Regions from separate parts of the Microbispora sitophila genome, predicted to be linked through region 1. Evidence: riboswitches for the same ligand, from Rfam matches in the RefSeq annotation. Region 1 holds a riboswitch; the other holds the start of a gene.

Evidence for each region. A riboswitch is a leader RNA that binds a small molecule or an ion and turns the genes downstream of it on or off. The one in region 1 is predicted to bind cobalamin.
Region 2: it holds a riboswitch for cobalamin, as region 1 does, so the genes downstream of both, IL992_RS20925 (cobyric acid synthase) here and IL992_RS14465 (ribonucleoside-diphosphate reductase subunit alpha) in region 1, are expected to answer to the same signal.

What each region holds. Positions count from the first base shown of each region.
Region 1 covers NZ_JADBGC010000007.1:95,477-108,449, reverse strand. Annotated here, with positions in the region: gene IL992_RS14515 (COG4705 family protein) at 1-594, opposite strand, end outside; gene IL992_RS14510 (MFS transporter) at 1,050-2,261, opposite strand; gene IL992_RS14505 (HAMP domain-containing sensor histidine kinase) at 2,329-3,594, shown strand; gene IL992_RS14500 (response regulator transcription factor) at 3,539-4,237, opposite strand; gene IL992_RS14495 (hypothetical protein) at 4,248-4,457, opposite strand; gene IL992_RS14490 (GlxA family transcriptional regulator) at 4,885-5,847, opposite strand; gene IL992_RS14485 (hypothetical protein) at 6,028-6,657, shown strand; gene IL992_RS14480 (helix-turn-helix domain-containing protein) at 7,086-7,904, opposite strand; gene IL992_RS14475 (alpha/beta fold hydrolase) at 8,065-8,790, shown strand; gene IL992_RS14470 (alpha/beta fold hydrolase) at 8,848-9,807, opposite strand; cobalamin riboswitch at 10,033-10,259, shown strand; gene IL992_RS14465 (ribonucleoside-diphosphate reductase subunit alpha) at 10,394-12,838, shown strand; gene IL992_RS14460 (ribonucleotide-diphosphate reductase subunit beta) at 12,892-12,973, shown strand, end outside.
Region 2 covers NZ_JADBGC010000011.1:6,442-23,926, forward strand. Annotated here, with positions in the region: gene IL992_RS20905 (ABC transporter ATP-binding protein) at 1-795, opposite strand, end outside; gene IL992_RS20910 (FtsX-like permease family protein) at 779-3,280, opposite strand; gene IL992_RS20915 (FtsX-like permease family protein) at 3,277-5,973, opposite strand; gene IL992_RS46330 (serine/threonine-protein kinase) at 6,091-7,533, shown strand; cobalamin riboswitch at 7,631-7,754, shown strand; gene IL992_RS20925 (cobyric acid synthase) at 7,868-9,373, shown strand; gene cobN (cobaltochelatase subunit CobN) at 9,370-12,921, shown strand; gene IL992_RS20935 (putative cobaltochelatase) at 12,918-14,867, shown strand; gene cobO (cob(I)yrinic acid a,c-diamide adenosyltransferase) at 14,868-15,482, shown strand; gene IL992_RS20945 (cobyrinate a,c-diamide synthase) at 15,490-16,806, shown strand; gene cobI (precorrin-2 C(20)-methyltransferase) at 16,803-17,485, shown strand, end outside.

The sequences.
Region 1 (12,973 bases):
GGCGCCCAGCGGGCGGGTCAGGATGTAGGCGGCCCAGAACGCGGCCACCTGCCAGGCCTCGATCCGCCACAGCACCAGCGTGACGAGGAAGGCGCCGCCGAAGATCAGCGCACCGTTGCGGAACCCGAGACTCAACGCCTCGGTGGACAGGTCGCCGGCCGCGGTGCCCAGCGCGAAGGTGGTCAGAATGGCGCCCCAGTAGAACGCTTCCCGCCGGGGCGTGTTGATCGCCGTTATCGACAGAGTCATCTCCTGCCGGTACCAGACGGTGAAAACCACGGCGAGGAGCACCGCGAACAGCGCCGTGCTGACGTACAGACTGACCCCGAGGGTGTCGGTGAGGAAGTCGGTGATCTGCGTCCCCGAGATGCTCACCAGTACCACGGACAGCCAATAGATCCACGGGGTGTAGCGGCGGGTGGAGGCCTGCAGCACCAGGGCCGCTGCCAGGACGACGGACACCAGACCATCGGTCACTACCGGGCCCAGCCCGACATTGACTGACAGGTAGTCCGCGAACGTCTCCCCGACCGTCGTCGAAAGAATCTTGATGACCCAGAAGGTCGCGGTGACCAGGGGCACCTTGTTCGTCATTTGTCGCAGCCGAGGGGGAGCAGAGATGGTTACCATGCGCACGCTCCAGACAGGAAAGTGGACGCCGTCATCGGCAGGGTTCGTTGGTACTGCACCCAGCAGGACTCGCCAGACCAGATGCCGTTCGCGCGAGTAGTGGTAAGCGAGTGGAAGCCGCCTCGTGTTTCTCCGGTGAGCAACTCGATCCGCTTCGCGTCAGGGCGGAGGAAAGTAGCTGAACGACGAGGCTTTCTGGCCGCGGTTCCGGTTTTCTTCACGATCGAGCACCGTGGCGCCTGGCACGAGTGCCGAGCGAGTTGGTCAAGGTGCCCACTCTGACGATGCCCGCCAGGACGCACAGTGTCAGAAAGCACAGTGTCAGGCATTGGCGTGAACGCATGGGGCAACGGTAGGAGGGCGATGATTAACGCCCGCTTAGCGCGAGATAAGCCGCGTTCTTACCCCATGGGTGCCGTTCAGGCCGGCGTCAGCAGTCGCCGGCGGTTGAGGAGGGCCACTCCCAGGGCACACCCGCATCCCAGCGCCACGAAGGCCGTCCACGGCAGCCATCTGTACGGGGATTCCCAGATCAGACCGGTGAGCAGGTTGCCCACGGCGGTCGCGACGCCGGACACGGTCGAATAGAGGCCGTAGTGCGTGGCGACGAGACGCCCGCGCGACAGCCGTACGATGACGTCCATCTCGAACGGGCAGATCAGCATCGTGCCCACGGCCAGTAGGGCCGCGCCGGCCAGCATCGGCAGCATCGCGAGATGTTCGGCCACCTCCTCGTCGAGGACGGAGGGCACGACGGGCTGCGGAAACGCGACCAGAGGCACGAACGCCAGCGCCATCACCACGAGACCGGCCGCCAGGCAGCGCGGCGGTGACCACCGCTTCGCCGCCCACGCACCCACCCGTCCCTGCAACGCGATCGCCAGCACCGCCGACAGCGCGAACAGCTCGCCCATCCCGAAGTCCTGTTCGGGCCCGAGCGTGCGGCCCATGACCAGCGGCACTGTGACGTAGATCTGAAACGGCAGCAGGTACGATCCGGCCATTGCGAGGGAGAAGACGAGGAAGCGGCGATCCCGCAGGACGCTTCGCCATCCGGCGCGGTCCTCCCTGGGGGCCGTGGCGGCGACGGCGGGTAGCGCGACCGCCTGGACCATGGTGAGGACGGCGAACACCGCGGCGGCGACGAGCGCGACCAGGCGGAAGTCCAGCGTGGCCAGCACCAGCCCGGCCAGCGGGCCGAGCAGCAGCCCGGCCTGCCCAGCCACGTTGAAACGGCCGAACAGGATGGTCCTGCGGTCACCGGCGACCGTCGCCAGCATGGTGCGTATCCCCGGGTCGAACAGCGCGCCCGCGAATCCGGTCGCCGCCGAGGCCAGCACCAGCGCCGGCACCCTGTCGGCGAACGCGAGCAGTCCGAACCCCGCGGACCTCAACGCGCAGCCGGTCACGACGGCGGCTCGGCACCCGAACCGGTCGGCCAGATGCCCGCCGACCAGCGCCAGCCCGCGCTGGCTCGCGTTGCGGATCCCCAGGATCAGTCCCACCGCCGACGCGGTCAGGCCGAGGCCGTGTGTGAGGTGCCCCGCGAGGTACGGCATCAGCAGGGTGAAGCCGAACTTGATGGAGAACTGGCTGGTCAGCAGGAGCCGGACAAGATTGCTGTCACTCATAGTGATAGGGAGGTTACTCATCGTTCGGTTAGCGTCCCGCTTACCTTCGCGGGGCCACCATGGGCGGATGAGGTCGTTGCGCAGCCGTCTGCTCACCACGATCACGGGTGTGGCCGTGCTGGCCGTCTCCTTGTTCGCGGTGCCGCTGGCCGTGGCCGTCGCCCGGCTCTACCACGACGGAGCGATCGAGTCACTGGAAATGGAGGCGACGTGGGTGGCCTCCACCTTCTCCGGCCCCGCCCCGGTTTCGCTCCCCACCGGTCTTCCCTCCGATATGACCGTCGGCGTCTACACGACAGATGGACGGCGGATCCTGGGCTCGGGCCCTGCCCGGTCGCCGCTCAAAGAGGGTGTCGAGGGTGATGCCCTCATCGCCACCGCGCCCATCCCGTTCGACGAGACGCCGGGGGTGGTGAGGGTCGCCACCTCGTACGACACGGTGGTCGGCAAGACGCACATCGCGTGGCTCGTCATGGCCGGGCTGGCCGTATTCGTGATCGGGTTGGCCGTCGCGTTCGCACGGCGTCAGTCGGCGAGGCTCGCCGCGCCGCTGGAGGATCTGACACGTTCCGCGCAGGCCCTCGGTGACGGCGACTTCACGATCCGGGCGCCGCGATCCAATGTGCGGGAGGCCGACCAGGCCGGGCTCGCGCTGGAAGCCACCGCCCGCAGGCTCGGTGACGTGCTCGATCGTGAGCGCGCCTTCAGCGCCAACGTCTCCCACCAGCTCCGCACCCAGCTCACCGGGATGATGCTCGGGCTGGAGGCGGCCCTGGCCCGGCCGGACGCCGCCCTCGCCGACGCCGTCCACACCGCTCTCGGGCGAGGCGAGCGGCTGCAGACCGTGATCGACGACCTCGTGCGGCTCACTCGTGACAACCGGACCGGGTCGGCGCCGCTCGACGTCCCCGCCGTGCTCGATGAAGTCAGGGAGTGCTGGCAGGGCCCGCTCGCCGCCCAGGGGCGCCGGCTGACGGTCAGCGTGCCGGATGACCTGCCCCCCGTCGACGCCTCCGCCGCGGCGGTGCGGCAGATCTTGCGCGTGCTGCTCGACAACGCTCTGGTCCACGGCGAGGGCGAGGTCACCGTCGAGGCGACGGACCTCGCCGACGGCATCGCGATCGAGGTCGCCGACCGCGGGCCGGGAGTCCGCGAGGGTGTGGACGTGTTCGCCCGGCGCGCGGCCGACGGGCACGGCATCGGCCTGGCGCTGGCCCGCTCACTGGCTGAGGCCGAGGCGGGCCGCCTGGTCCTGCGCAGGACCGCTCCGCCGGTCTTCAGCCTTCTGCTGTCTCCGGCAGCTCATACCGGTAGCCCCGTCCCCGTACCGTGACGATCCGCTGCGGATCCTCGCCGTGATCGATGAGTTTGCGGCGGAGCGCGAACACGTGCACGTCGAGCGTCTTGGTCGGCCCGAACCAGTTGACGTCCCACACCTCGTCCATCAAATCCTCGCGGGAGACGACCTCACCGGCGCGGGATGCCAGCGCCGTCAGCAGGTCGAACTCCTTGGGCCGCAGCGCCACCTCGTCGCCCGCGACGTACGCCCTGCGAGCCGGCAGGTCGAGACTGAGCCGCCCCACCTTCAAGGTCCGATCGTCGTCCCGAGGCGCCGCCTGACGACGCAAATGGGCTCGAATCCTGGCCAGCAGCTCGGTCAGCCGGAACGGCTTGGTCAGATAGTCGTCCGCCCCCGCGTCGAGCGCCACGACCACCTCGAACTCCTCGGTGCGCGCAGTCAGCACCACGATCACCGCCTGCGGCAGAACCGCCCGCAACCGGCGGCACACGGTGACACCGTCATCGTCCGGCAGCCCCAGGTCCAGCAGCACCAGATCGGGCATCACCGCAACGCCCAGATCGAGCGCCCTCGCCCCCGTGGCCGCGAGGTCGGTGCGGTAGCCCGCGACGGTCAGCACCGACTCCAGCTCCGGCCCGATCACCGGATCGTCCTCCACCACAAGCACCCGTGCCATGCACCCAGCCTTACACCATGTCAGACGCCGATGAACTCCAACAGCAGGTGTAGGTCATCCAGGGCGGCTCTGCCGACAGTTCGTGTTCGATGACGACCAGGTCGTCATGGGCGGGCATACAGGCGGCCCGCTGGGCCGCGGCGGCCAGTGAGCGGGCGCGGGTCCACAGCATGCGGCCGGCGGCGAGTACGGCACCGCCGAGCAGAAGACCTGCGACCACGGCGACCGACGCCTGGGTGGGGTCGTCCCGCTGGACGGTGTTGACAGACCAGTGCCCGAGGTCGGCGTCAGCCCTCGTAGGGCTGCATCAATGCCGAGCAGCTCTACCAGGAGATCAAGACCATGGGCTACCGCGGCAAGGCCACCATGGTGCGCCAGCTCGTGCGGCCCTGGAGGTCTCAGACCACCTTGCCCTGCCGCCGCCATCCCCGCCGACCGTCCGCCAGGCCACCGGCTGGTTCCTCCGCCACCCCGACACCCTCGAGGTCGACGAGCACCAGCACCTGCAGACCTTTGCAGACGCCTGTCCGGGGGCGCGTCGCGCCGGTAGCGCTGCCCCCAGTTCCCGCCTCGTTGTCGTCCTTCGAGTGCAGGCGGGCGGCGTACGGGACTGCGGGTTCCGGTTGCTGCGGCGATCACCTTCATCGCTACCGCATGGTTTTGGTCAGGCGGTAGCGCGAGGGCGGGATGCCGTACCTATCGAGGAAGTTCTGACGGAGGCTTTCCGTCGTGCCGAAGCCGCAACGGGCCGCGATGGCGGCCATGGGCAGGGAGGTGGAGACGAGGAGATGGGCGGCGGCCTCGGTGCGGGCCCGGCGTACGAACCGGCCCGGGCTCTGGCCCAGGTGCCTGAGGAACAGGCGGGTGAGATGCCGCTCGCTCACGCCCGCATCGGCCGCCAGGGAGGCCGTGGTCAGGTCGCCGTCCAGGTGGCCCGTGATGTGGTCCACGACGCGCTTGACCAGGCTGTCGCTTGGCGGCGGGCCTTCTGTGAACATACTCATCTGGGCCTGGTTGCCGGGTCGCTGCAGGTAGGCCACCAGGTAGCGGGCCACCTCCCGGGCGAGCGGGGTCCCGTGATCCTCTTCGATGAAAGCGAGGGTGAGGTCGAGGGCGCTTGTGACCCCGGCGGCCGTGACGATGTTGCCGTCGCGGATGAAGATCGGCTCAGCGTCGACGGTGATTTCCGGGTGACGGGTGGCGAGCACGTACCCGTACTTCCAGTGAGTGGTGGCCCGACGCCCGTCGAGCAGGCCCGCGGCGGCCAGTACCGCCGCGCCCGTGCACACCGAGGCGACGCGGCGACTCTCCCGGGCCAGGCGGCGGACGTGGCCGACGATCACTTGGCTGGCGGCGGCGTCTTCGTGCCCGATTCCTCCCGACACCACGAGTGTGTCCAGCGGTCCGGTGATGTGCTCGAGGGCCTGCTGCCCCTGCAGCGTCAACCCGCTCGCGCACGTGATGGGCAGGCCTGACGGGGTGGCCAGGCACACGTCGTAGAGCGGTACGGCGCCGTGCAGGTTCGCCATTATCAGGCTGGACGTCACGCATGAAATGTCCAGCAACTCCGCCGCATGGTATCCGAGCACGACCACACGTCGTTGCGTCATGGCATGACTCTACGTCGGAAAGACACACAGCCAAGACTTCCGGACCTGTTACCGGCGCCCTCATTGGCGCTTTCTCAAGCCGCCGGGAGAGTTGAGCCAGGCCTCGGACGGAGCCCAATACGCGCCCTGGTGCCGAGTCTCTGGAATGGGAATTCCAAAACCCTCCGAGAAAGGACCGAAATGTCAGCTGAGTCGCGATTCCAGGTAAGCACTGGATCCGCACGCCGCGCTCTTCGTTCGAGTGTCGCCGCCGCGCTGGGACTGGCCGTACTCCTCATCGGCCCTCCTGCTGCCGCAGCGCAGGGCGACCCGATCGCGGATGCGCTCGCCCGAGTGGCGGACGGTACCTACACGAACGAGGATCTGGAGTTGCTCAAATCCGATCCGGAGATCGCCGCGCAGGTCCCGGATCCCACGAAGCCTGACGAGTCCAGTACATCCACGAACGACGACGCGAGCACGCACGCCATTTGCGGTGCGTACGCGGACGTCTGGTTCCGCAAGCGGAGCCTGCTCGGGTCGACCATATACGTGTGGCATCACCGCGTCGTCTACTGCCGCGACGGCTCTCGGGTGACCTCCTGGCAGAATCGCTACGACTACCTGAGCGATGCTCAGAGCATGGTTTATATGCGGGAGTTGCAGGTCAACCAAGCGGGTGGGATCGGGACGACATCGGCATGGTCGCATCTGCAGCGCCATCTGGAGTACTGCGTGATCAAGTACGGATGCTATGCCAGCATGAAGCCGTGGTCGCGTATCACCGTCCACGGGAACGCGACGTACAGCTACACGGGTTCGGCGGGATGAGCCGGCGATCGTCCGGGCGCGACGGGGTGAGCGTCCGGCTCTGAGCGGCGCTCCTGGCGGAATCGCGACCGGTCAGGACATCAGGCGCAGGTGAACGCCGGCTGCCTTTGTTCGCTTTGCAGCGGACCTCGGCAGCCGGCGTTTCCGCTCGTCCCGGGAATGCTCCGCGCCGACGTCAGCCGGCTTTCGAGGAAGCTAACGGCGGCCCGGAGGACTCGCCGTGGTCGGTGTGGCCGGCGCCGGTTAGCGGCCGAGGGCGGGTAAGGTCGGCCCACTGCAACGGCCACGGCGGGTACGTGGACTCGCTGGGGTGGTGCTCGTTGCAGCGACTACGGTGCCCGTGATGGAACTGGAGCGTGGCCAGGCGAGGAAACAGAGCGCCTCGGCGGTCTGCGCGGGCTGGGCCACCCGGCCGAGCATGGGTGGGGTCATGTCCGCACGATGCACGCGAGGAGCGCCAGCTTGTCGGCACTGTCGGTGCCGGGGTCCGGGTGGAGGACGACGAGTGTCTGGCCTGTCGCGCCGCTGACGCCCAATCTCTCCCGGTTCAGCCACAGGCCACCGACCTGGGGGTGGTCGATGTGCTTGGGTGTGCCTTCGCACGTGTTCACGTCGTGGCGGGCCCAGAGCCTGCTGAAGCGAGGGCTGGCGAGGGAGAGTTCGCCGACGAGTTCGATGAATCGGGGGTCGTCGGTGTCGGTGCCGACGGACTCGCGGAAGCCGGCGACCATGCCCTGTGCGGCGTCCTCCCAGTCCGGGTAGAGGGCCTGCTCGGCGGGGTCCAGGAACACGTCCCGCAGGCGGTTGCCCCCCGCCACGAGTCGCGGCGACAGAGCGGTCGCCAGCGCATTGGCGGCGAGGACGTCGAAGTAGCGGCCCTCGACGTACGCGGGGAGCGGGAGCGTGGCGACGAGCTTGGCGATGCCGGGAGGGACGGTTTCCTTCCGGGGCCGCCGTCGCCGCCGGGGTTTTCCCGCTCCAAGGCGTAGCAGGTAGGCCGTCGCGTCGTCGTCGAGCAGCAGCACGCGGGCGAGGGACTCGAGGACCTGCGCGGAGGGGTTGCGGTCGCGGCCCTGTTCCAGGCGCAGGTAGTAGTCGGCGCTGATGCCGGCGAGCATCGCGACCTCCTCCCGGCGCAGGCCCGGCACGCGCCGTACGCCCACGGAGGGGATGCCGGCCTGTTCAGGAGTGACGAGCTCCCGGCGGGCGCGTACGTAATCGCCCAGAAGGTTGGATTCGTCGCTCATGTCCTCACTGTAATTCGCGCACTTTCGTCGTGCCTGGTCCTGTCACCCCCAGGATCGTGGGGGCTCTGGCTCTGTCGGCGGGTGAGCGGAAACCTCACTTCCCGGGACGAACGCCGGCGAAATCGGCTGGTGGTCCCTTCGGCAAACGAGGAGCTACACCATGTCAACATTTCTGCTCGTACACGGGGCCTGGCACAGCGGGCAGTGCTGGGAGCGGGTGGTCCCGTTGCTGGCATCGGCCGGGCATCGGGTGGTCGCGCCGTCGCTGACCGGCTTCGGCGACAAGGCGCATCTGCTCGGCCCCGAGGTAGGGCTGGACACGCACGTCGACGACATCGTCAGGCTGATCACCGAGGAGGACCTCGCCGACGTGATCCTGGTGGGCCACAGCTACGCCGGGCTGGTCATCTCGTCCGCCGCCAACCGGATCCCGGATCGGATCGCCCATCTGGTCTATCTCGACGCGATGGTCCCGGAGGACGGCGAGAGCGCGGTCGATGTGCATCCCATGACCCAGGCCCTCATCGACCGCGCCGCGGAGTCCGAGGTCGGCTGGCGGATCCCGCCGATGCCCGAGTTGCCGCCGCCCCTGGGCCTGTTCGGGGTCACCGACCCGGCGGACATGGCGTGGCTGCGGACGATGTTGTCGGATCAGCCGGTGCTCTGCTTGCGGCAACCGGTCCGGCTGGACAACCCGGCCGTGCACACGATTCCGCGGACGCACATCCACTGCGTCGCCGGCGTGCCGGAGGGCATCGAGCGGCGGCCCGTCCCGGCGATACAGCCCAACGGCAGCCCGGCACAGGTGTGGGAACTGGAGACGGGCCACGACTGCATGATCACCATGCCGGCCGAGCTCACCGAACTGCTGCTCAAGCTGGGCTGACCCGCCCGTTCGAGCCGCGCGGGCCGCTTCCGGCAGCCCCGGCCCGGGTCGGTGTGGTCACTCACCCTGCGCCTGACGTGCGGCCTGCTCGGTGACGCGTTCGATGGCCTGTACGGCGACGTCGGGCTGGTCGACGTAGATGTAGTGGCCGCTGTTCTTGGCCGTGCTCAGCTTGCTGTCGCTGGACAGCGCGAGCCACTTGTGCTGGCCCGCGGCCCACGCCTTCTCCAGGCGCGGCCCGTACTTGGGGACGGCCGCGAGGTACTGCTTGCCGTGCTGGATCACCTCCACCGGGATGTTCCCGGCGGAACGGACCTCGCCGTCGGTGACGACGAGCTTCTCCGGGTTCTCACCCTTGAACACCGCGAGGTTCTGTGCGCGCAACTCGGCCGCCGGGCCCGTGGCGGACTCGGGGATCGCCTTCGTGATGTCGTCCAGCATGGTGGACGGGGTGGCGTCCATCAGGACCAGCCCCTTGACCCTGTCCTGGTGGTCGGGCGCGTACCTGGCGGCGATCAGCCCGCCCAGCGAGTGCCCGGCCAGGACGACCGGGCCGTCGCCGGCGACGCGGTCGAGCACCCCGGTCAGGATCTTCCCGGTGCTGGAGAAGCTCTGCGGGCCCTCGGGCTGGTCGCTCGCGCCCGCGCCGAGCCGGTCGTAGGAACAGACCCGGTTCTGCTTGCTCAGCGTCTTCTGGATGGCGGCCAGCTTGTCCAGCCCATCACCTGCCCCGTGCATCAGGATGATGACCGGCCTGCCCTTCTCCGGGGTGCCCGAACAGGACACGTTCACCGACCGGCCCGCGACATCGATCTTCTCGGTCCCGGAGATCGGGGCGGCATCGGCCGTCCGCGTGGCGGGGGCGAGGGGATCCCAGTTCTCCAGCGAGTCGCCGTCGCAGCCCGCAACCGCCACACCGAGCACGGTGCAGCACAGCGCGGCCACAACGGGTGTCTTGATCCTGCCGAGCATGAGGTCCTCCAGTGAGGGGGTCGACGCCGGGGTGATGATGCGCACGGCGGTGTAGCGGGAGAAGTGAACGGGGCGCCGTGGCTGCGTCGTAACGCTACGGATCGGGGCGGTCCGGGATCGTCCCCGCACGGTGGACATTCGCCGGTAGCTCGCGCGGGGGACAAGCGTGGTCTGCCGGGGAGGGCCCGGGGCCCTTCTTGCCGGACACACACCGGGTGCGTTACCAGTGTGACGCGACATGTTGGGTGTGACTTTTCCTCGCCCCCTATATATGGTGGTCGCTGCAGCTGGTTCGTCCGTCCATCCAGGGCGGCCGAGGCAAGAGGGAACCCGGTGGGAGTCCGGGACTGCCCCGCAGCGGTGAGTGGGAACGACCGTTGTCACACGCACTGGATCCGGCCTACGAGCGGATCTGGGAAGCGACAACCAGTAGGCAATGCGGCAACCTGGCCGCGCCGCCCACGAGTCCGAAGACCTGCCAGCGCGCCGCGCACCGCGTGAACGGGTGTGCGGCTGGTCGGAGGCCGCGCGGGACGGCCGATGGCTCTGGCGCGCCGCTTTCGCGTGCTCGCGCCGGCATGCCTCCTGCGCGCTGCCTCGGACCTTGGGGACCGAGCGCGAGGAGAGAGCTGTGACGGTCACAGGGGTGTCACCGGACGGGGTGTCGTCGGTGGACGCCGAGCGGCAGGTGTCGATGCCGCGACGAGTGCAGATGCACGTACGCAAGCGCAACGGGGCGAGCGAGCCGGTCGACGTCAACAAGATCGTCCGAGCGGTGGAGCGCTGGGCGGACGATCTCACCGACGTCGATCCGCTCCGTGTGGCGACCAAGACGATCAGCGGCCTGTACGACGGGGCCACCACCGCCGAGCTGGATCGGCTGTCCATCCAGACCGCGGCGGAGATGATCGGCGAGGAGCCGCAGTACTCGCGGCTGGCCGCCCGGCTGCTGGCCGGCTACATCGACAAGGAGGTCCGCGGCCAGGGAGTGGCCTCCTTCAGCCAGGCGATCCGGCTGGGACACGCACAGGGGCTGATCGGCGATGCCACGGCCGACTTCGTGGCCGCGAACGCCCGCAAGCTCGACGACGCGATCGACCCCAGGGGCGACCTCCGGTTCGAGTACTTCGGCCTGCGCACGGTGTACGACCGTTACCTGCTGCGCCATCCCTCCACCCGGCTGGTGCTGGAGACCCCGCAGTATTGGCTGCTGCGCGTGGCGTGCGGCCTGGCGACCACACCGGCCGAGGCGATCGGGTTCTACCGGCTGATGTCGTCGCTGGCCTACCTGCCCAGCTCGCCGACGCTGTTCAACTCGGGGACGCGGCACACCCAGATGTCCTCCTGCTACCTGGTCGACTCCCCACGCGACGAGCTGGGCTCGATCTACGAGCGGTACGCGCAGGTGGCGCACCTGTCGAAGTTCGCCGGAGGGATCGGCATCTCCTGGTCGCGGGTGCGTTCGCGGGGGGCGCTCATCCGGGGCACGAACGGGCACTCCAACGGCATCGTGCCGTGGCTGCGCACCCTCGACGCGTCGGTGGCCGCCGTCAACCAGGGCGGCCGCCGCAAGGGCGCGGCCTGCGTCTACCTGGAGACCTGGCACCCCGACATCGAGGAGTTCCTCGAACTGCGCGACAACACCGGCGAGGACGCCCGCCGCACCCACAACCTCAACCTCGCCAACTGGATCCCGGACGAGTTCATGCGGCGGGTCGAAGCCGACGCGATGTGGTCGCTGTTCGACCCGGACGAGGTCCCGGAGCTGCCCGATCTGTGGGGAGAGGACTTCGACGCCGCCTACCGTGCGGCCGAGGCCGCCGGCCGGTACGTCCGTCAGGTCAAGGCCAGGGACCTGTACGGCAAGATGATGCGCACGCTGGCCCAGACCGGCAACGGCTGGATGGCCTTCAAAGACGCGTCCAACCGGCTGTGCAACCAGACCGCCGAGCCCGGCAACGTGGTGCACCTGTCCAACCTGTGCACGGAGATCCTCGAGGTGTCCAGCGACACGGAGACCGCCGTGTGCAACCTCGGCTCGGTCAACCTCGCCGCGCACCTCGCCACGCACCGGGCCGGAACCGAGATGGACTGGGAGCGGCTGCGCGCCACCGTGCGCACCGCGGTCACCTTCCTCGACCGCGTCATCGACATCAACTACTACCCGAGCCCGCAGGCCGCGGCCAGCAACCCCCGCTGGCGCCCCGTCGGCCTCGGCGTGATGGGCCTCCAGGACGTCTTCTTCGCGCTTCGGATGCCGTTCGACTCTCCCCAGGCGAAGGACCTGTCCACCCGCATCGCCGAGGAGATCTATCTGACGGCGTTGGAGACCTCGGCAGACCTGGCCGCGAAGGCGGGCCCTCATCCGGCCTTCCAGCAGACCTGGGCCGCCCGCGGGCTCCTGCAGCCCGACCTGTGGAAGGTCACCGGTGCTCAGGACGAGCGCTGGACGGCGCTTCGTGAGCGGATCGCCGAGCACGGGCTGCGCAACTCACTGCTCATCGCGATCGCGCCCACCGCGACCATCGCGTCCATCGCCGGCTGCTACGAGTGCATCGAGCCGCAGGTGTCCAACCTCTTCAAGCGCGAGACCCTCAGCGGCGAGTTCCTCCAGATCAACAGCGCGCTCGTGGCGGAGTTGAAGGCGCGCGGCCTGTGGAACGAGGAGATCAGGACCGCCATCAAGCGGGCCGACGGCTCGGTCCAGGGGATCGAGGCACTCCCGGCGGAGCTGCGCGAGCTGTTCCGCACGGCGTGGGAGCTGCCGCAGCGAGCGCTCATCGACATGGCCGCCGCGCGGGCGCCGTACATCGATCAGAGCCAGTCGCTCAACCTGTTCATGAGCGCGCCGACCATCGACAAGCTCTCCTCGATGTACCTGTACGCCTGGAAGAGCGGCCTGAAGACCACCTACTACCTGCGGTCGCGTCCCGCCACACGGATCCAGCAGGCGACGGTGTCCCTCGCGTCGCAGAAGGCGCAGCCGGAGCGAACGGTCTCCGGGAAGGCGGCGATGACCGCTGAGGCGCTCGCCTGCTCGCTGGAGAACCCGGAGTCGTGCGAAGCGTGCCAGTGAGCACGCCCCCTGGAAATCCAGAACCGCCACGCATTACCCGAAAGGCGAGAGTCATGACCACCAACCCCGAGACTCTGATGCTGCTCGACCCGGGAATGAGCCTCACCCTGAGGCCGATGCGCTACCCGCGCTTCT
Region 2 (17,485 bases), on a different contig from region 1:
CTCCTCGGCGACCACCCTCCCGTCGGAGGAGGTGCGGCGGAACGTCTCGCTGGAGGTGCGGCCGTCCCGGATGCCGATGGTCCGGTCGACCTGCTCCGACACCATCGGGTCGTGCGTCACGACGACGGTCGTGACGCCGAGCTCGCGGTTGGCGTGGCGCAGCACGCCGAAGACCGTCTCGGCGTTCTCGCTGTCCAGCTCCCCGGTGGGCTCGTCGGCGAGCACCACCTCGGGCGCGTTGGCCAGTGCCACGGCCACCGCCACCCGCTGCTGCTCGCCACCGGACATCTCGCCGGGCCGCCGGTCGGCGCGGTCGGCCATCCCGGTCAGCTCCAGCAGCTCGTCCGTACGGGACGACCTGGCCCGCCGGGACGTGCCGCCCGCCAGCCGCATGGGGAGCATGACGTTCTCCCGCGCGGTGAGGTAGGGCAGCAGGTTGCGGGCGGTCTGCTGCCAGACGAAGCCCACGACCGAGCGCCGGTAGCGGAGGCGGTCGCGCGGGGTCATGGACAGCAGGTCGATCCCGGCGACCCGGGCCAGCCCGGCCGTCGGCACGTCGAGCCCCGAAAGGATGTTGAGCAGCGTCGACTTGCCCGAGCCCGAGGCCCCGACGATCGCCACCAGCTCACCCCTGCCGATGAGCAGGTCGAGGCCCTGCAGGGCGACCACCTCGACCGCGGCGGAGCCCTCGGTCTTGTAGATCCGCACGAGGTTGTCGCACAGGACGTGGGCGTCCGCGCCGAACGCGGGACCGCCCCGCGTGGCCCGGGCCTCCAGGTCAGCCAGCGTGTCCACGGCTTCCTCCCAGATAAGCGCCCGCGAGGGCGACGGCGGCGACCCCGGCGGCCAGAGCGGCGGCCAGGGCAGCGGGCAGGACGGGCAGGGCCGCGCCTGCCGCCAGGGCGCCGGGGCGCCCGCCCGCGTACGCCGACAGGTCGATTCCGGCCCCGAGCAGCGCGGGCATGGCCAGACCGGCCGCCAGCCCGGCGACGGCCGTCAGTACGAGCAGCGGGGCCGCCTCCAGGACGGTGATCAGTCCGGCCTGCCTGCGAGTGAGGCCGAGAGCCCGCAGCAGCCCGAGATCTTCCGCCCGCCGGGCCGCCCCTCCGGTCAGGGCGATCGCGACGGCCGCCAGCGCGTACGCGGCCAGCGCCGCGGCGGCGACCCGCAGCGCGGCGGTCAGCGCCGCCGTCAGCGGCGTCCCGGTGATCTCGGCGAGCGCGCCCGCCACGGTGGTCATGCGCGCGCCGGACGGCAGCAGCGGCCTGACCGCACCGGCGTCTCCCGCGATCAGCAGCGTGTTGACGTGCTCGGGGGCCGCGGGGAGGACGATGAGGGCGCCGTCGCCCGCCTGCACCCCCGGCATCGCGTCGACCGTCCCCGCAGGGGTGACCGTCATCCGCGCGGGCCAGCCGATCTCGAAGCTCCGCATGGCGGACAGGTCGTGCGACACCAGCGCGCCCGTCGCCCGCGCCGGGCGGTCGGGCAGGCGCAGGGGGCTGCCCGCGACCAGCCGGCGGTAGGCGTCGAGATCGACCGCGACGACCGTGGCCGGCCGCCCCTCGAAGCCCACCTCGGCGACCGTCGTCCCGACCGCGGCCGGGACGACGGCCCTGACGCCCGGCGCGTGGACGATCTGTTCCACCGTCTCCGGGGGAATGCCCTGGGCGCGCTCCACCCTGATCTCGGCGCCGGTCCGCTCCCACGCCGTCTGCCGCTGCGCCGACTCCAGACCTCCGACGGTGGCCATGCCGTACGCCGCCAGCGCGACGGCCGGCAGCAGCGTCAACACCGGCAGCGCGGCGCCCGGCACGGCTCGGGCGGCGGCGAGCCCGAGGAACGGAACGGCGGCGGTGCGCCGGGCGGCGGCCCGGAAGGCCAGGTGGATCACGGCGGGGCCGGCGCGCAGCACCGCCAGCGCGGCGGCCAGTGCCAGCAGCACGGGCGCCAGCGCGAGGAACACGTCGCCGGTGCCGAGGCCGCGGGTGCGCAGGAGATGAAGGCTCGCCACGGCGACCACGAGCACCAGGATCTCCATCACGATCCGGCGGGCCGCGCTCCCGGTCAGCCGTCCTTGGGCCCGCCCTCTCGGGGACCGCCGTCGTGAGGACTGGCGCAGCGCGACGGCGACGCAGGCGATCGCGACGGTCCCCGCCGCCGGCACGGCCGGTCCCAGCCGCGCGGCCGCCGTCGGAGCGCCCGGCACGAAGCCCGCGGCCACCTGGCCCGCCACCGCCGCCGGCACCGCCGCGAGCGCGACCGCTCCCCCGCAGGCGAGCACGACCTGGGCCAGGGACGCGCCGCGGGCGCGCATCAGCAGCAGGTCGCCGTGCACCCGCCGGACGAGCAGCAGCACGGCCAGGGCCGTGGTGCCCAGGCACACGACGGCCAGCCCGCTCAGGAACACCGTGATCAGCGCGCGGGTGAGGGCCAGCCGGTCCAGGTACTCCTTCAGGATGCGGTCGAACCCGGTCGACAGGACGAGTTCGAGGTCCTGCCTGCCCAGGCGGCGGCCGAACTCCTCCGTGGCGGCCAGCACGTCCTCCGCGTTTCCCGCGGTGATCCGGTCCGGTGCCGGAGTGACGACCCATCGGTAGACCATCGGCAGGTCGGCGCCCGCGAGGCTGTCGCCGTCGGTGAGCGCGGTGACGATCAGGTCGTCCTCCGTGGCGAGCGGCACGCGCTGGTGGATGACGTAGGTGAGTTCCGGCTCGACGGCCCAGAACCGGTCGGCGGGACGCACCGGCTCGAACAGGCCGGTGACCTTCGCGTTCACCGCGCCGAGGCGGAGCGTGTCGCCCGTCTTGATCGACATCTCCGTGGCGGCGACGGCGGGGACGGCCACCTCGAGACCCGTGCCCGAGCCGGGGCCCGGGGGGCCGCCCTCGACGTACCGCACCCGCCGGTCCGCCCCGGACACCCACTTCAACGTGAGATACCGGTGTGTCTGCTCGTTGATCAGCATCGGCGGGGCTGTGACGTCGAAGTGCGGGGCGGGGTCGGCGACCTCCCGCAGCGCCGGGGGGAACAACGCGCGCCAGGCGGTGTCCGCCTGGGCCACCTCGGCCGTCGTCCGCATCGGCGTCAGGTCGAAGCGCCGGGTGAACTGGACCCCCAGCGACGCCGTGGCGGGCGGGGCGGAGCCGATGACCGACCTGGCCCCCGCGTCGAGGGAGGACTCGACCATCCGGGGCAGGGCCGAGACGACCAGGGCGGCGCCGAACACCAGCGCGGCCAGCAGCGCCGCCACACCTTTGTGCACACCCAGAAGCCGGATCACGACGCTTCCCCCGCACGCAGCGCGGCGGCCGGCTCGCGGCGGTGCAGCGACCGCGCGAGCCCGGCGACGATCACGAGGAGCACCGCGAGGACCGCGGCGGCCAGCGCCGCCACCTGAGGCCACGGAACGTGGAGCACCACGGGCAGCCCGCCCGCGGTCGCGTATCCGGCGGTCACCATCGGCGGCACCACCGCGGCGGAGACGGCCACGGCGAGCGCCACTCCACCCGCCAGCGACAGCCCGATGACGAACGACTGCTCGGCCGCCAGCAGGCCGAACGTCTGCCGGGAGCTCACGCCGAGCGCGCCGAGCACGGCGAACTCACCCCTGCGCTCGCGCGCCGCGACCGCCGCGTTGACCAAGAATCCCAGCACGGCGAACGCCAGCGCCGCCGCGAAGCCGAGCAGCAGCGCACCCTGCAGACCGGCCGCCGTGGGGTCGTCCCTGAAGCCGGCGGTGAGCGCGGCCACGTCGACGACGTCCCCGCGGCCTCGCCCGGAGGCGGCCAGTAGGGCGGCTCGTACGGCGGCGGCCCGCGCGGTGTCGTGCCCGTCGGCGGCCAGCCACCACTCCGTCACCGGCCACTGCGCGCCCTTCGCGCCCGCCGCCCGCAGCGCCGCAAGGTCGGCGAGCAGGGCCGGGGTGCCCTCCGGCGTGCCGGGCATCGCCGCGACGACACCCACCACTGTGATCGGTATCGTCGCCGTGCCGGCCGTGATCCGTACGGCGTCCGAAAGGCCGGGGGTCACCACGACCGGAAGCGGCTGTCCGGCGGACCCGGCGATCCGGGACGCCAGGGTGGCCGGCGACAGCTCCGACAGGTCGGGGCGCAGCAGCAGGACGCGGCCCAGGTGCGCCGCGTCCGCGGCGATCAGGGTGGCGTCCGCGCCGTCCGCGACGACCGTGGCGCGGTGCGCGGGCACGGCCGCCGTGACTCCCGGCAGCGTGGTGAAGGTTCGCGCGTCGTCCCCCGGGAGGGCCGGGACGCGCAGGCCGGCGCCGGCGAGATGCCGGGCCCGGTCCTCCTGGGCGCCGCGCCAGGTCGCGGCGGTGGTCAAAGACAGCACGCCGATCGCCATCGCCATCGTCAGCAGCAGCGCCGGACCCGAGTAGCGGGCCGGACGCCGGCTCACCTGCCGGGCGGCCAGGGCCGGCCCGAACCCGGGGCGCCGCCGCGTCGCCCGCTCGGCGACCCTGGCGACGGCGGGCACCAGCCGCAGGGCGGCCATCCCGCCGCAGAGCAGGGCGAGCGCCGGGCCCGCCCCGACGAGCGGGTCGAGCCCGAGCTCGCCGCCGAGGCGCGTCGTCTCCGCCGCGTCCTGGCCGCGCAGGCGCCAGACGGCGAGCGCCGCCAGGACGAGCAGCGCCAGGTCGGCCCCGGCCCGCTGGACCAGGCCCGGCCGGTCGGCGCGCCCGCGCGCCGCCTGCTCCTCGACGTACGTGCGGCGGGCGGCGAGCAGGGGCGGGGCGGCCAGCATGGCGGCGCAGGCGAGCGCGACCGCCGCCGCGACCGCGAACGTGGCTCCGTCGGGCGTGCGGGGCGGTTCCACGCCGGTGGCCTCGATCCAGGGGAACGCGCTCACCAGCCGCAGGAGAAGGGGCGCGAGGAACGGCGCCGCGGGCGCGCAGGGCAGCGCGATCAGCAGCGACTCCCCGGCCGCCATGGCGGCGAGCCGCGGCGATCCGCCGCCCCTCGACCGCAGCAGGGCCGTCTCCATCCGGCGGTGCTCGGCGAGCAGCCGCGCGGTCAGCGCCAGCGCGTACGCGCCCAGCACCAGCAGTTGCAGCACCGGCACCAGCATGGTCGAGCGGGCGACCAGGGCCCCGCGATCGAGCCGCAGCAGCGTGCCGGAGAGCGTCTCGGTGACCGTGCACCGGGGACAGCCGGCCCGCACGGCGGCGGAGGCCCCGGCGACCGACGCCGAGAACGGCCGGAGCCGGTCGGGGGAAAGCCGGCGCAGGTCGGGTTCGGCGAGCCAGCGGGCCGACAGACCGGTCGCGAACCGGCCGAGGAAGGCGCCGGCCGGCACGACCAGGGGTCCGCGGGAGGTGAAGTCGCCGGTTTGCGTGCCGTAGCGCAGCAGTTCCTCCCCCTTCCAGCGCGGGTCGTCGGGGTCGCGCAGCCGGAAGACGCCGGCGACGCGCACACGGGCCGGTTCGCCGTCCAGGCGTCCGACGACGGTGAACTCGTCGCCGGTGGACACGCCGATCGCCCGCGCGGCCGGCTCGGACAACGCCACCTCCACCATCGCCGTCTTCGTCTCGGCGGGCCAGCGCCCGCTCACCAGGTCCGTCTGGCCGTCCAGTCCTTCGTACGTGGCGAACCGGGTCAGGACGGGCTGATCACCGCGGTCCTGTCCCTTCCACGCGTAGGAGGCGGACTCGACGCGCACGGCGACCCGTACGGGCACCTCCCGGTGGGCGTGGGCGATCCCCACGCGGACGGCCCGGTCGATCTCGGCGAAGTCCCCGGCCGTGACCGAGGAGGTGACGACGGTGGCGGTGGCGGCGAGCGGAGCCGTGTCCAGGGCCCGCCGCACGCCGGCCTGGGTCGCCGACCCCGCGTGCAGCAGGAGAGCCGAGATCGCCGTGGTCGCGAGCAGGATGGAGCCGAACGCGGCGGCCAGCAGCAGAGGCTCGGCCAGCGCACGCCGGACCACCAGCGGCAGCCGCACGCGCACCATCCTCACCATCCAGGCCTCACCATCCGGGCCTCACCACGTTCATCACGGCATCATGACAAGCATGATCGAGAAGCACCAGCGTTCCGTTCATCTAAGGTGAGGGGAAACCGGGCCGAGGAGGGCTGCATGCCTGCGGTGGGGCCGTTACTCACGGGAGATCCGGCCGAGATCGGCGGCTGCCGGCTGGAGGGCCGCCTCGGCGCGGGCGGCCAGGGAGTGGTCTACCTCGGCCGTACGGCCGAGGGCACGCCCGTGGCGGTCAAGCTGCTGCATGAGGGCTGGTCGGGGGACGAGGACGCGCGCCGCCGCTTCGCGCGGGAGATCGCCGCCGCGCGGCGGGTCGCGCCGTTCTGCGTGGCTCGAGTGCTCGACTTCGACCTGGACGGCCCACGGCCCTACGTGGTGAGCGAGTACGTGGAGGGCCCCACGCTGCAGCGGGCGGGACGGCGGTCCGGGCCCGCCCTGCACCGGCTGGCCGTGGCGACCGCGACCGCGCTCGCCGCCGTGCACCAGGCCGGGATCGTCCACCGCGATTTCAAGCCCGCCAACGTGCTGCTGGGTCCCGACGGTCCGAGGGTCGTCGACTTCGGGGTCGCCCGCCATCTCGGCGCGACCACGGCGAGCGGCGGTATCGTCGGCACGCCCGCCTACATGGCGCCCGAGCAGATCGCCGGCGAGCCGCCCACGCCGGCCTGGGACGTGTTCGCGTGGGGCTGCGTGATGGTGTTCGCCGCCACCGGCAGGCCGCCGTTCGGCGACGACGCGCTGCCCGCCGTGCTGAACCGCGTGCTCACGAAGGAGCCCGACCTCGGCGACCTGGAAGAGCCGTTGCGCTCCATCGTCGCGCTGGCCCTGCGCAAGGACCCCGCGCAGCGCCCGGACATCCTCGACATCACGATGCGGCTGCTCGCCGCGGTGCCGGAGGGGACCGCCGGGGACGTCCCGGCCGTGCTCACCGCCGCACCGCATCCCATCTATCCGGAGCCGGACACCGTCCCCTCGCGGCGGGGCTCCGGCCGCCGCCGGGGGCTGCTCGCGGGGGCCGCGGTCACCCTCGCGGCCGCGGCGACCGGGGCCGTGCTGCTGTCCGTGCCGCCGTCCGAAGGCGTCGCCGACGGTGACACGCGGCACGCGGCGGCCACCGTCGCGCCGACCCCCTCGCCCACTCCGGCGCCCACCACCACGCCCACACGGACGTCCACTCCGGCGCCCGCCACGCGGGTGCCGCTGCGCTTCTCCGCACGCTTCGCCGGCGTCTGGCGCGGCAGGGTGGACTACGACCCCGGCGCGTACGACACGCTCGTGCTGACCGTGCCGAAGGGCGGCGACACCGTCACCGAGCGGTTCGTCGACTACCACTGCACGGGCAGGTCCAGGCTCCAGGTGGTCAGCGGGACGACGGTGCGGCTGAAGCGGGTGTCGATGCGGGGCAACTGCGTGCGCAACGGCACGATCTACCTCACCGTCCACGACAACGGGACGATGACCTTCGACTACAACGGGCACGGCGAGAACGCGGTGACGAAGAACGAGCCGTTCTACATGATCGCCACACTCACGCGCAGGTAACCGAAGCACACGTAGCGTTTCCGCTATATCAGACAGACCACACTTGCGGGACATCCGGCACAAAGGTGTATGTTGACCACCGCAAGCGACGGACGCGGAGGAAGCCGGTGTGAATCCGGCGCGGTCCCGCCACTGTCACCGGGGAGCGACCCTCACCCACGCCACTGCCCAGCACGGGCGGGAAGGCTGAGGCGAGCGCCGATCCGGGAGCCAGGATACTCCGGCCGTCGGACCTTCTACCGGGGGCGCGGACACCCCCAGGGGGGACATGCCATGGCCCGGACAGGCCTGCGCAGACGCGCCTCACTGCCGGTATCGCGCTCCACCTCCTGACGTGGCGCCCGGCGGCGGCCTGCTCGTGGCGGGCACGACCTCCGACGCGGGAAAGAGCGTGCTGGTGGCCGGCCTGTGCCGATGGCTGGCCCGGCGCGGCGTACGGGTCGCGCCGTTCAAGGCGCAGAACATGGCGCTCAACTCGATGGTCACCGCCGACGGCGGCGAGATCGGACGGGCCCAGGCGATGCAGGCCGCGGCGGCCCGGGTCGAGCCCGAGGCCGCGATGAACCCGGTGCTGATCAAACCCGCCGGGGAGCGGCACTCCCACGTGGTCGTGCTCGGCCGCGCGCACGCCGACGTGGACGCCCTGTCCTACCGCGACCACAAGATGCGCCTGCTCGACGTCGCCCTCGACGCGTTGGACGGCCTGCGCCGCCGCTACGACGTGGTGATCTGCGAGGGCGCCGGCAGCCCCGCCGAGGTCAACCTGCGCGACCGCGACATCGCCAACATGGGCCTCGCCCGAGCGGCCGGCCTGCCCGCGCTCGTCGTCGGCGACATCGACAGGGGCGGCGTGCTCGCGCACTTCGCCGGCACCCTCGCCGTGCTGGACCGGCACGACCAGCGGCACATCGCCGGGTTCGTGGTCAACAAGTTCCGCGGCGACCTCGCGCTGCTGCGGCCGGGCCTCGACTGGCTGACGAAGGCGACCGGGCGGCCGTGCCTCGGCGTGCTGCCGTGGCGCTCCGGCCTGTGGCTCGACGTGGAGGACTCCCTCGACCTCGACAGCCGTCCCGGTTTGCTCACCCCGCCGGTCGGACGTGACGTGCTGCGCGTGGCGCTGGTGCGGCTGCCGCGCATGTCCAACGTGACCGACGCCGACGCGCTGGCCGCCGAGGCGGGGGTGAGCGTGCGCCTGGTCACCACCCCCGCCGAACTCGCCGACGCCGACCTCGTCGTGCTGCCCGGCACCCGCGCCACCGTCGGCGACCTCGCCTGGCTGCGTGAGCGGGGCCTGGACGAGGCGCTGCGCCGCCGCGCCGCCGACGGGCGCCCGGTGCTCGGGATCTGCGGCGGCTACCAGATGCTCGGCACGGTCATCGACGACGACGTGGAGAGCCGCGCGGGCCGGGTGCCCGGTCTGGGGCTGCTGCCGGCCCGCACGGCGTACGCGCCGGACAAGGTGCTCGCGCTCGCGGAGGGCGAGTGGCGCGGCCACGCGGTCGCGGGCTACCAGATCCACCACGGCCGGGTCACCGCCGAGGGCGGCGAGCCCTTCCTCGACGGCTGCCGGGTGGGGCCGGTGTGGGGCACGACCTGGCACGGCCTGTTCGAGCGCGACGGTTTCCGCCGGGCCTTCCTCGCCGAGGTCGCCGCCGCCGCCGGCCGGGCCTGGCTGCCGGGGACCGGCACGTTCGCCGCGCACCGGGAGTCCCGCCTCGACGCCCTGGGCGGCCTGGTGGAGGAGCACCTGGACACCGAGGCGGTGTGGCGGCTGATCGAGCGCGGCGCGCCCCCCGGCCTGCCCACTGCCGAGATCACCTTGCGGGAGGCGCGCCCATGACGATACTGCTGCTGTCCACCGCCGACACCGAGCTGCTCGCCGCGACCCGCAGCGGGGCGGGCTGGCGGGTCGCCAACCCCGCGCGTACGGCCGCCGAGGACGTGCCCGCCCTGGTGGACGGCGTGGACGCCGTCGTCGTCCGGCTGCTCGGGGGCAGGCGCTCGTGGCCCGAGGGACTCGACGCCGTGCTGGCGGCCGGGCGGCCCACGGTCGTGCTCGGCGGCGAGCAGGCCCCGGACGCCGCGCTGATGGCCCTGTCCACCGTGCCGTCGGGGGTCGCCGCGCAGGCGCTCGCCTATCTCGCCGAGGGCGGCCCGGACAACCTGACGGAGCTGCGCCGCTTCCTGTCCGACACGCTCCTGCTGACCGGCGAGGGCTTCGCGCCGCCCCGGCCCACCCCCGAGTTCGGCGTGCGGCCCGGCCGGGTCCGCCGGGAGGGCCGCCCGCTGGTCGGGGTGGTCTACTACCGGGCGCACGAGCTGTCGGGCAACACGGCGTTCCTCGACGCGCTGTGCGACGCGGTCGAGGCGGCGGGCGCCGACGTGCTGCCGGTCTTCTGCGGGTCGCTGCGCGGGGCCGGTGACGACCTGCTCGGACTTCTCCGGCCGGTGGACGCTCTCGTCGTCACCGTGCTGGCCGCGGGCGGGGCGGTCGCCGCCGCCGCGAGCGCCGGGGGCGACGAGGACGCCTGGGACGCCGGGGCACTGGCCTCCCTCGACGTGCCGGTGCTGCAGGCCCTGTGCCTGACCACCTCCCGCGCCGTGTGGGCGGACTCCGACGCCGGGCTGTCCCCGATGGACGCCGCGATGCAGGTCGCGGTGCCCGAGTTCGACGGCCGCCTCGTCACCGTGCCGTTCTCGTTCAAGGAGGACGGGCCCGACGGCGTGCCGGTCTACGTCGCCGACCCCGAGCGCTGCGCCCGCGTGGCCGCGCTCGCGGTCGCGCACGCCCGGCTGCGCCACGTGCCCAACGCCCGCAAGCGCCTGGCGATCGTGCTGTCGTCCTATCCCACCCGGCACTCCCGGGTCGGCAACGCCGTCGGGCTCGACACCCCCGCCTCCGCCGTCGTCCTGCTGCGTGCCCTGCGCGCGGCCGGCTACGACGTGGGCGACGCGCCGGACGACGGCGACGCGCTGATCCACGCCCTGATCGCAGCCGGCGGGCACGACGTGGAGTGGCTCACCGAGGAACAGATCGAGGCCGCCCCGGCCCGCGTGCCGCTGCGCGCCTACCAGGAGTGGTTCGCCGGGCTGCCCGCCGACCTGCGCGAGGCGGTGACCGGGCACTGGGGGCCGCCGCCGGGCGCGCTCTACGTCGACGGGACCGACATCGTGCTCGCCGCGCTGCGGTTCGGCAACGTCATGCTCGCCATCCAGCCGCCCCGGGGGTTCGGCGAGAACCCGGTCGCCATCTATCACGACCCCGACCTGCCGCCGAGCCACCACTACCTCGCGGCGTACTGGTGGCTGGCCCGCGAGTTCGGCGCGCACGCGGTCGTCCACCTCGGCAAGCACGGCACGCTGGAGTGGCTGCCGGGCAAGGGGCTCGGGCTGTCGGCGTCCTGCGCGCCCGACGCCGCGCTCGGCGCGCTGCCGCTGGTCTACCCGTTCATCGTCAACGACCCCGGCGAGGGCACCCAGGCCAAGCGCCGGGCGCACGCGACCGTCGTGGACCACCTGATCCCGCCGATGGCCAGGGCCGACTCCTACGGCGACCTCGCCCGGCTCGAGCAGTTGCTGGACGAGCACGCCACGGTCGCCGCCCTCGACCCGGCCAAGCTGCCGGCCGTACGGGCGCGGATCTGGACCCTCGTTCAGGCCGCCCAGCTCCACCACGACCTGCACGTGGACGAGCGGCCGCGGGATGCGGAGTTCGACGACTTCCTGCTGCACGTGGACGGCTACCTCTGCGAGATCAAGGACGCGCAGATCCGCGACGGCCTCCACGTGCTGGGCCAAGTCCACACCGGGGAGGCCCGAGTCAACCTGGTGCTCGCCGTGCTGCGCGCCCGCCAGGTCTGGGCCGGGGCCGCCGGGGCCCTGCCCGGCCTGCGCGAGGCCCTGGGGCTCCACGACGACGGCACGAGCCTCCCCGGTACGGCCGAGGTGGACGCGTTCGAGGCCGAGGCTCGGCGGCTGGTCCAGGCCATGGAGGACCACGGCTGGGACCCCGCGGCGGCCGGCGCGGTCACGGACCTGCCAGAGGTCGCCCGGGTGCTGCGCTTCGCCGCGACCGAGGTCGTGCCCCGGCTCGACCGGACGACGGACGAGGTGGCACACGTGCTGCACGCGCTCGACGGCGGCTACGTCCCGGCCGGGCCGTCCGGGTCGCCCACGCGCGGGCTGGTCAACGTGCTGCCGACCGGGCGCAACTTCTACTCCGTGGATCCCAAGGCCATCCCGTCGCGGCTGGCCTGGGAGACCGGCTCGGCGCTCGCGGCCTCGCTGGTCGAGCGCTACCGCGCCGACACCGGGGAGTGGCCGCGCACGGTCGGGCTCACGGTCTGGGGCACCAGCGCGATGCGCACCCAGGGCGACGACATCGCCGAGATCATGGCGCTGCTCGGCGTGCGGCCCGAGTGGGACGACGCCTCCCGCCGGGTGACCGGCTTCGAGGTCGTGCCGGCCGAGGAGCTGGGCCGCCCCCGGGTGGACGTGGTGGTGCGCATCAGCGGCTTCTTCCGTGACGCGTTCCCCCACGTCGTGGCGCTGCTCGACGAGGCCGTCCGCACGGTCGCGGCGCTGGACGAGCCCGCCGAGGTCAACCCGCTGCGCGCGCACGTGCGCGCCGACCTCGCCCGGCACGGCGACGAGCGCCGCGCCACCAGCCGTGTCTTCGGCTCCAAGCCCGGCGCGTACGGCGCGGGCCTGCTGCCGCTCATCGACGCCCGCAACTGGCGCGACGACGCCGACCTCGCCGAGGTGTACGCGGTGTGGGGCGGCTACGCGTACGGCAGGGGCCTCGACGGCCGGGAGGCCCGCTCGGACATGGAGGCGGCGTTCCGGCGCATCGACGTGGCGGCCAAGAACCAGGACAACCGCGAGCACGACATCGCCGACTCCGACGACTACTTCCAGTATCACGGCGGGATGGTGGCCATGGTCCGCCACCTGACCGGCAGGTCCCCCGCGGCGTACGTGGGCGACTCGCACGTCCCCGACGCGGTGCGCACCCGGACGCTGGGCGAGGAGACGCGGCGGGTGTTCCGGTCGCGGGTGGTCAACCCGCGCTGGATCGCGGCGATGCGGCGGCACGGCTACAAGGGCGCGTTCGAGATGGCGGCCACGGTCGACTACCTGTTCGGGTTCGACGCCACCGCCGGGGTGGTGGACGAATGGATGTACGAGTCGCTCGCCTCCTCCTACGTCTTCGACCCCGAGGTGCGGGAGTTCATGCGCGCGTCCAACCCCTGGGCGCTGCGCGGCATCGCGGAACGGCTGCTGGAGGCGGCCGAGCGGGGGCTGTGGGCGAGCCCGCGGCCGGAGACGCTCGACGGGCTGCGCGCGGCCTACCTGGAGACGGAAGGCGACCTGGAGGCGGGCAAGTGATCACCCGGTATCCGTTCAGCGCGGTCGTCGGGCACGACGACCTCAAGCTGGCGCTGCTGCTCAACGCGGTGTCGCCCGCGATCGGCGGCGTGCTCGTGCGGGGCGAGAAGGGCACGGCGAAGTCGACCGTGGTGCGGTCGCTCGCGGCCCTGCTGCCGCGGGTGGCGGTGGTCGCGGGCTGCCGGTTCTCCTGCGACCCCGCCGCGCCCGACCCGTCGTGTCCCGACGGCCCGCACGAGGGCGGGCTTTCCCCGCAGACGCGCCCGGCCCGGCTGGTCGAACTGCCGGTGGGCGCGTCGGAGGACCGCGTGGCCGGGTCGCTCGACCTGGAGCGGGCGCTGACCGAGGGCGTCAAGGCGTTCGAGCCGGGCCTGCTGGCGGCGGCCCATCGGGGCGTGCTGTACGTGGACGAGGTCAACCTGCTCCACGACCACCTGGTGGACCTGCTGCTCGACGCGGCGGCGATGGGCGTGGCTCACGTGGAGCGCGAGGGCGTGTCGGTCCGCCACGCCGCCCGCTTCCTGCTGGTCGGCACGATGAACCCCGAGGAGGGCGAGCTCCGCCCGCAGCTGCTCGACCGCTTCGGCCTGGCCGTCGAGGTGCGCGCGTCCCGAGACCCGGCCGAGCGGGCGGAGGTGGTGCGCCGCCGCCTCGCCTTCGACGCCGACCCGGGCGGCTTCGCCGCCGCGTACACCGGCGGCGAGCGCGACCTCGCCCGGCGGATCGCGGCGGCGCGCGAGCGGCTGCCCGGGGTGGCGCTTCCCGACGCCGCGCTGCGGGGGATCACGGCGGTGTGCGCGGCCTTCGACGTCGAGGGGATGCGGGCCGACCTCGTGATGGCGCGTACGGCCGTCGCCCTGGCCGCCTGGGAGGGCCGGGACGAGGTCACCTCCGGCGACGTCCGGACGGCCGCCCGCCTGGCGCTCCCCCACCGGCGCCGCCGCGACCCGTTCGACGACCCCGGCCACGGCCTCGACGAGGAACGGCTGGAACAGGCGCTGTCGGAAGCGGACGGCGGATCCGATGACGGCGGGCCGGACGACGACGGCCCCGATGACGATGGACCGGGTGGTGGGGGTGCCTCCGGCGCAGACCCGGCGGACGCGCCACCCAACGAGGGCGGCGGGACCGGAGGCCGAGCGCCCGTGTCTCCGACAGCCCCCTACCGGACCCGGCTCCTCGCGCCGGAGGCGGTCGGCCGGGGCGGGCCCGCCGGACGGCGCGGACGCACGACGGGCGAGTCCGGGCGCACCGCCGGCGCCCGCAGACCGGACGGGCGGCTGCGCCGGCTCCACCTGACGGCGACGCTGGCCGCCGCCGCACCGCACCAGCGCGGGCGCGGCCGCTCCGGCTCCGGCCTGGTGCTGCGCCGCGAGGACCTGCGCGAGGCCATACGCGAGGGGCGCGAGTCGAACCTCGTGCTGTTCTGCGTGGACGCGAGCGGTTCGATGGCCGCGCGGGCGCGGATGCGGGCGGTGAAGGGCGCCGTGCTGTCCCTGCTGCTTGACGCCTACCAGCGCCGCGACAAGGTCGGGCTGGTGACCTTCCGGGGCGAGGACGCGACGGTCGCGCTGCCGCCGACCTCCAGCGTCGAACTGGCCTCCGACCGGCTGGCCCGGCTCGCCACCGGCGGGCGCACCCCGCTGGCCGCCGGGCTGCGCCGGGCTGAGCGGGTGCTGGCCGCCGAGCGGCTGCGCGACCCCCGCCGCCGCCCGCTGCTCGTGGTCGTCACCGACGGGCGGCACACCTCCGGCCCCGATCCCGTGGCCGCGGCCGCCCGCCTCGCCGGGGTCGCGAGCGTGGTCGTCGACTGCGAGCACGGCCCCGTACGGCTCGGCCTGGCCGGACGGCTCGCCGCCGCCCTCGGCGGGACCCCGATCCGGATCGAAGAGCTGGCGGCCGATCACCTGGCCGCGGTCGTGCGTGACGTCAGGAAGGTGGCGTAGATGCCGCAGGGCAGGCCGGCGAGCGTGCCGGACGACGGGCTGACCACGCGCGAGCGGCGCAACCGCCCGCTGGTCATCGTCCACACCGGGGAGATGAAGGGGAAGTCGACGGCCGCCTTCGGCCTGGCGCTGCGCGCCTGGAACCAGGGCTGGCCCGTCGGGGTGTTCCAGTTCGTCAAGAGCGCCAAGTGGCGGGTCGGCGAGGAGGCCGCGCTGCGCGCCCTCGGCAGGCTCCACGAGCAGACCGGCGAGGGCGGCCCGGTGACCTGGCACAAGATGGGCGAGGGCTGGTCGTGGATCCAGCGCCCCGGCACCGAGGCCGACCACGCCGCCGACGCCCGCGAGGGCTGGGCGCAGATCAAGCGCGACCTCGCCGCCGAGGCCTACGGCCTGTACGTCCTGGACGAGTTCACCTATCCCATGAAGTGGGGCTGGGTCGACGTGGACGACGTGGTCGAGACCCTGCGCGCCCGGCCCGGCCGCCAGCACGTGGTGATCACCGGCCGGGACGCCGATCCCCGCCTGGTCGAGGCCGCCGACCTCGTCGTGGAGATGACCAAAATCAAGCACCCGATGGACGCGGGGCAGAAGGGCCAGAGGGGCATCGAATGGTGACGCTCGAATGGTGACGATCCCTCGCCTGGTCGTGGCCGCCCCCGCCTCGGGCGCGGGCAAGACCACCGTGGCCACCGGGCTGATGGCGGCGCTGACCGCGCGCGGCCTGGCCGTCTCGCCGCACAAGGCGGGCCCCGACTACATCGACCCCGGCTACCACGCGCTCGCCACCGGACGCCCCGGCCGCAACCTCGACCCGTTCCTCGTCGGGGAGGACCTGATCGCCCCGCTGTTCGCGCACAGTGCGCGCGGCGCGGACATCGCCGTGGTCGAGGGCGTCATGGGCCTGTTCGATGGGCGTGGTCCCACGTCCGAGGCGTCCACCGCGCACGTCGCCCGGCTGCTGGACGCGCCGGTGCTGCTCGTGGTGGACGCGTCGTCCCAGGCCGCGTCCGTCGCGGCCCTCGTGCACGGCTTCGCCACCTTCGACCGGTCCGTACGGATCGCCGGGGTGGTGCTCAACCGGGTGGGCTCGGCCCGCCACGAGGAGATCCTCCGGGAAGCGCTGCGCCCCCTGGGCATTCCGGTGGCCGGGGCCCTGCCGCGCGACGCGGCCGTCCACGTGCCGTCGCGGCACCTCGGCCTGGTGCCCGCCGCCGAGCGCCACCCGCAGGCGCGGCGGGCCGTGGCCGCCCTCGGGACGTTGGTGGAGCGCCACTGCGACCTCGGTCTCGTGCTGCGCCTGGCGTCGGCCGCGTCTCCGCTCTCCGCCACGCCCTGGTCGGCCGCCGACGCCGTCGGAGAACCCTTCCCCGGCAGGCCCGTGGTCGCGGTGGCCGCCGGCGCGGCGTTCACGTTCTCCTACGCCGAGACGGCCGAACTCCTGACCGCCGCGGGGGCCGAGGTGGCCCATGTCGATCCGCTGCGCGACGAGGCGCTGCCGTCCGGGACCCGCGGGCTGGTGATCGGCGGCGGCTTCCCCGAGGTCCACGCCGCCGACCTGGCCGCCAACACGCCGCTGCGGGAGCAGGTCGCCGGGCTGGCCACCCGTGGCCTGCCGATCGCGGCCGAGTGCGCGGGCCTGCTCTACCTGGCCGCCTCGCTCGACGGCGCGCCGATGTGCGGCGTGCTGCCGGTGGAGGCGCGGATGACCGGGAAGCTGACGCTCGGCTACCGCGAGGCCGTACGGCCCGACGGCACCGTCGTGCGCGCCCACGAGTTCCACCGCACGGCCTGCTCCCCGCCCGCCGGGGAGTCCCCGGCGTACGTGCTGCCGAGGCGGGAGGGGTTCGTCCGGGGCGGGGTGCACGCCTCCTACCTCCACCCGCACTGGGCGGGAGCGCCGCGCCTGGCTCGCGACCTCGTGAAGGCGGCTGCCGCGTGAGGCCCGTGCTGACCGGGGTGGGCGTCGGCCCCGGCGACCCCGACCTGGTGACGGTGAAGGCCGTGCGCGTGCTGCGCGAGGCCGACGTCGTGGTGGTGCCGGTGGCCGACACCGGCGAGGAGGGCCGCGCCGAGCGCATCGTCCGCGCCCATACCGGCCGCGAGGTGACCCGGCTGGTGTTCGCGCTGAGCGACCCGCCGGGCAGCGGGCCGCGCCGCGACGACGCGTGGGACGCGGCGGGCGCGTCCGTCGCCGCCGCCTATGACGCCGGCGCGCGGACGGTCGCGTTCGCGACCATCGGCGACCCCAACGTCTACAGCACCTTCACCTACCTTGCCGAGACCGTGCGGGGGCTGGTGCCGGAGGTGGAGGTCCGCACGGTTCCGGGCGTCACCGCCATGCAGGCGCTCGCCGCGAGCAGCGGGACCGTCCTGGTCGAGGGCCGCGAGTCGCTCGCGCTGATGCCGTTGACGGCGGGGCTGGACGCCCTGCACAGGGCGCTCGACGTCCACGACACCGTCGTCGCCTACAAGGGAGGACGCATGCTGCCCCAGGTGCTGGCCGCCGTCCGCGACTCCGGCCGCCTCGCCGGCGCGGTGTACGGGGCGTCGCTCGGGCTGCCGGGGGAGGATGTGCGGCCCGCCGCCGGGCTCGACCCGGCCGAGGCCGGGCCGTACCT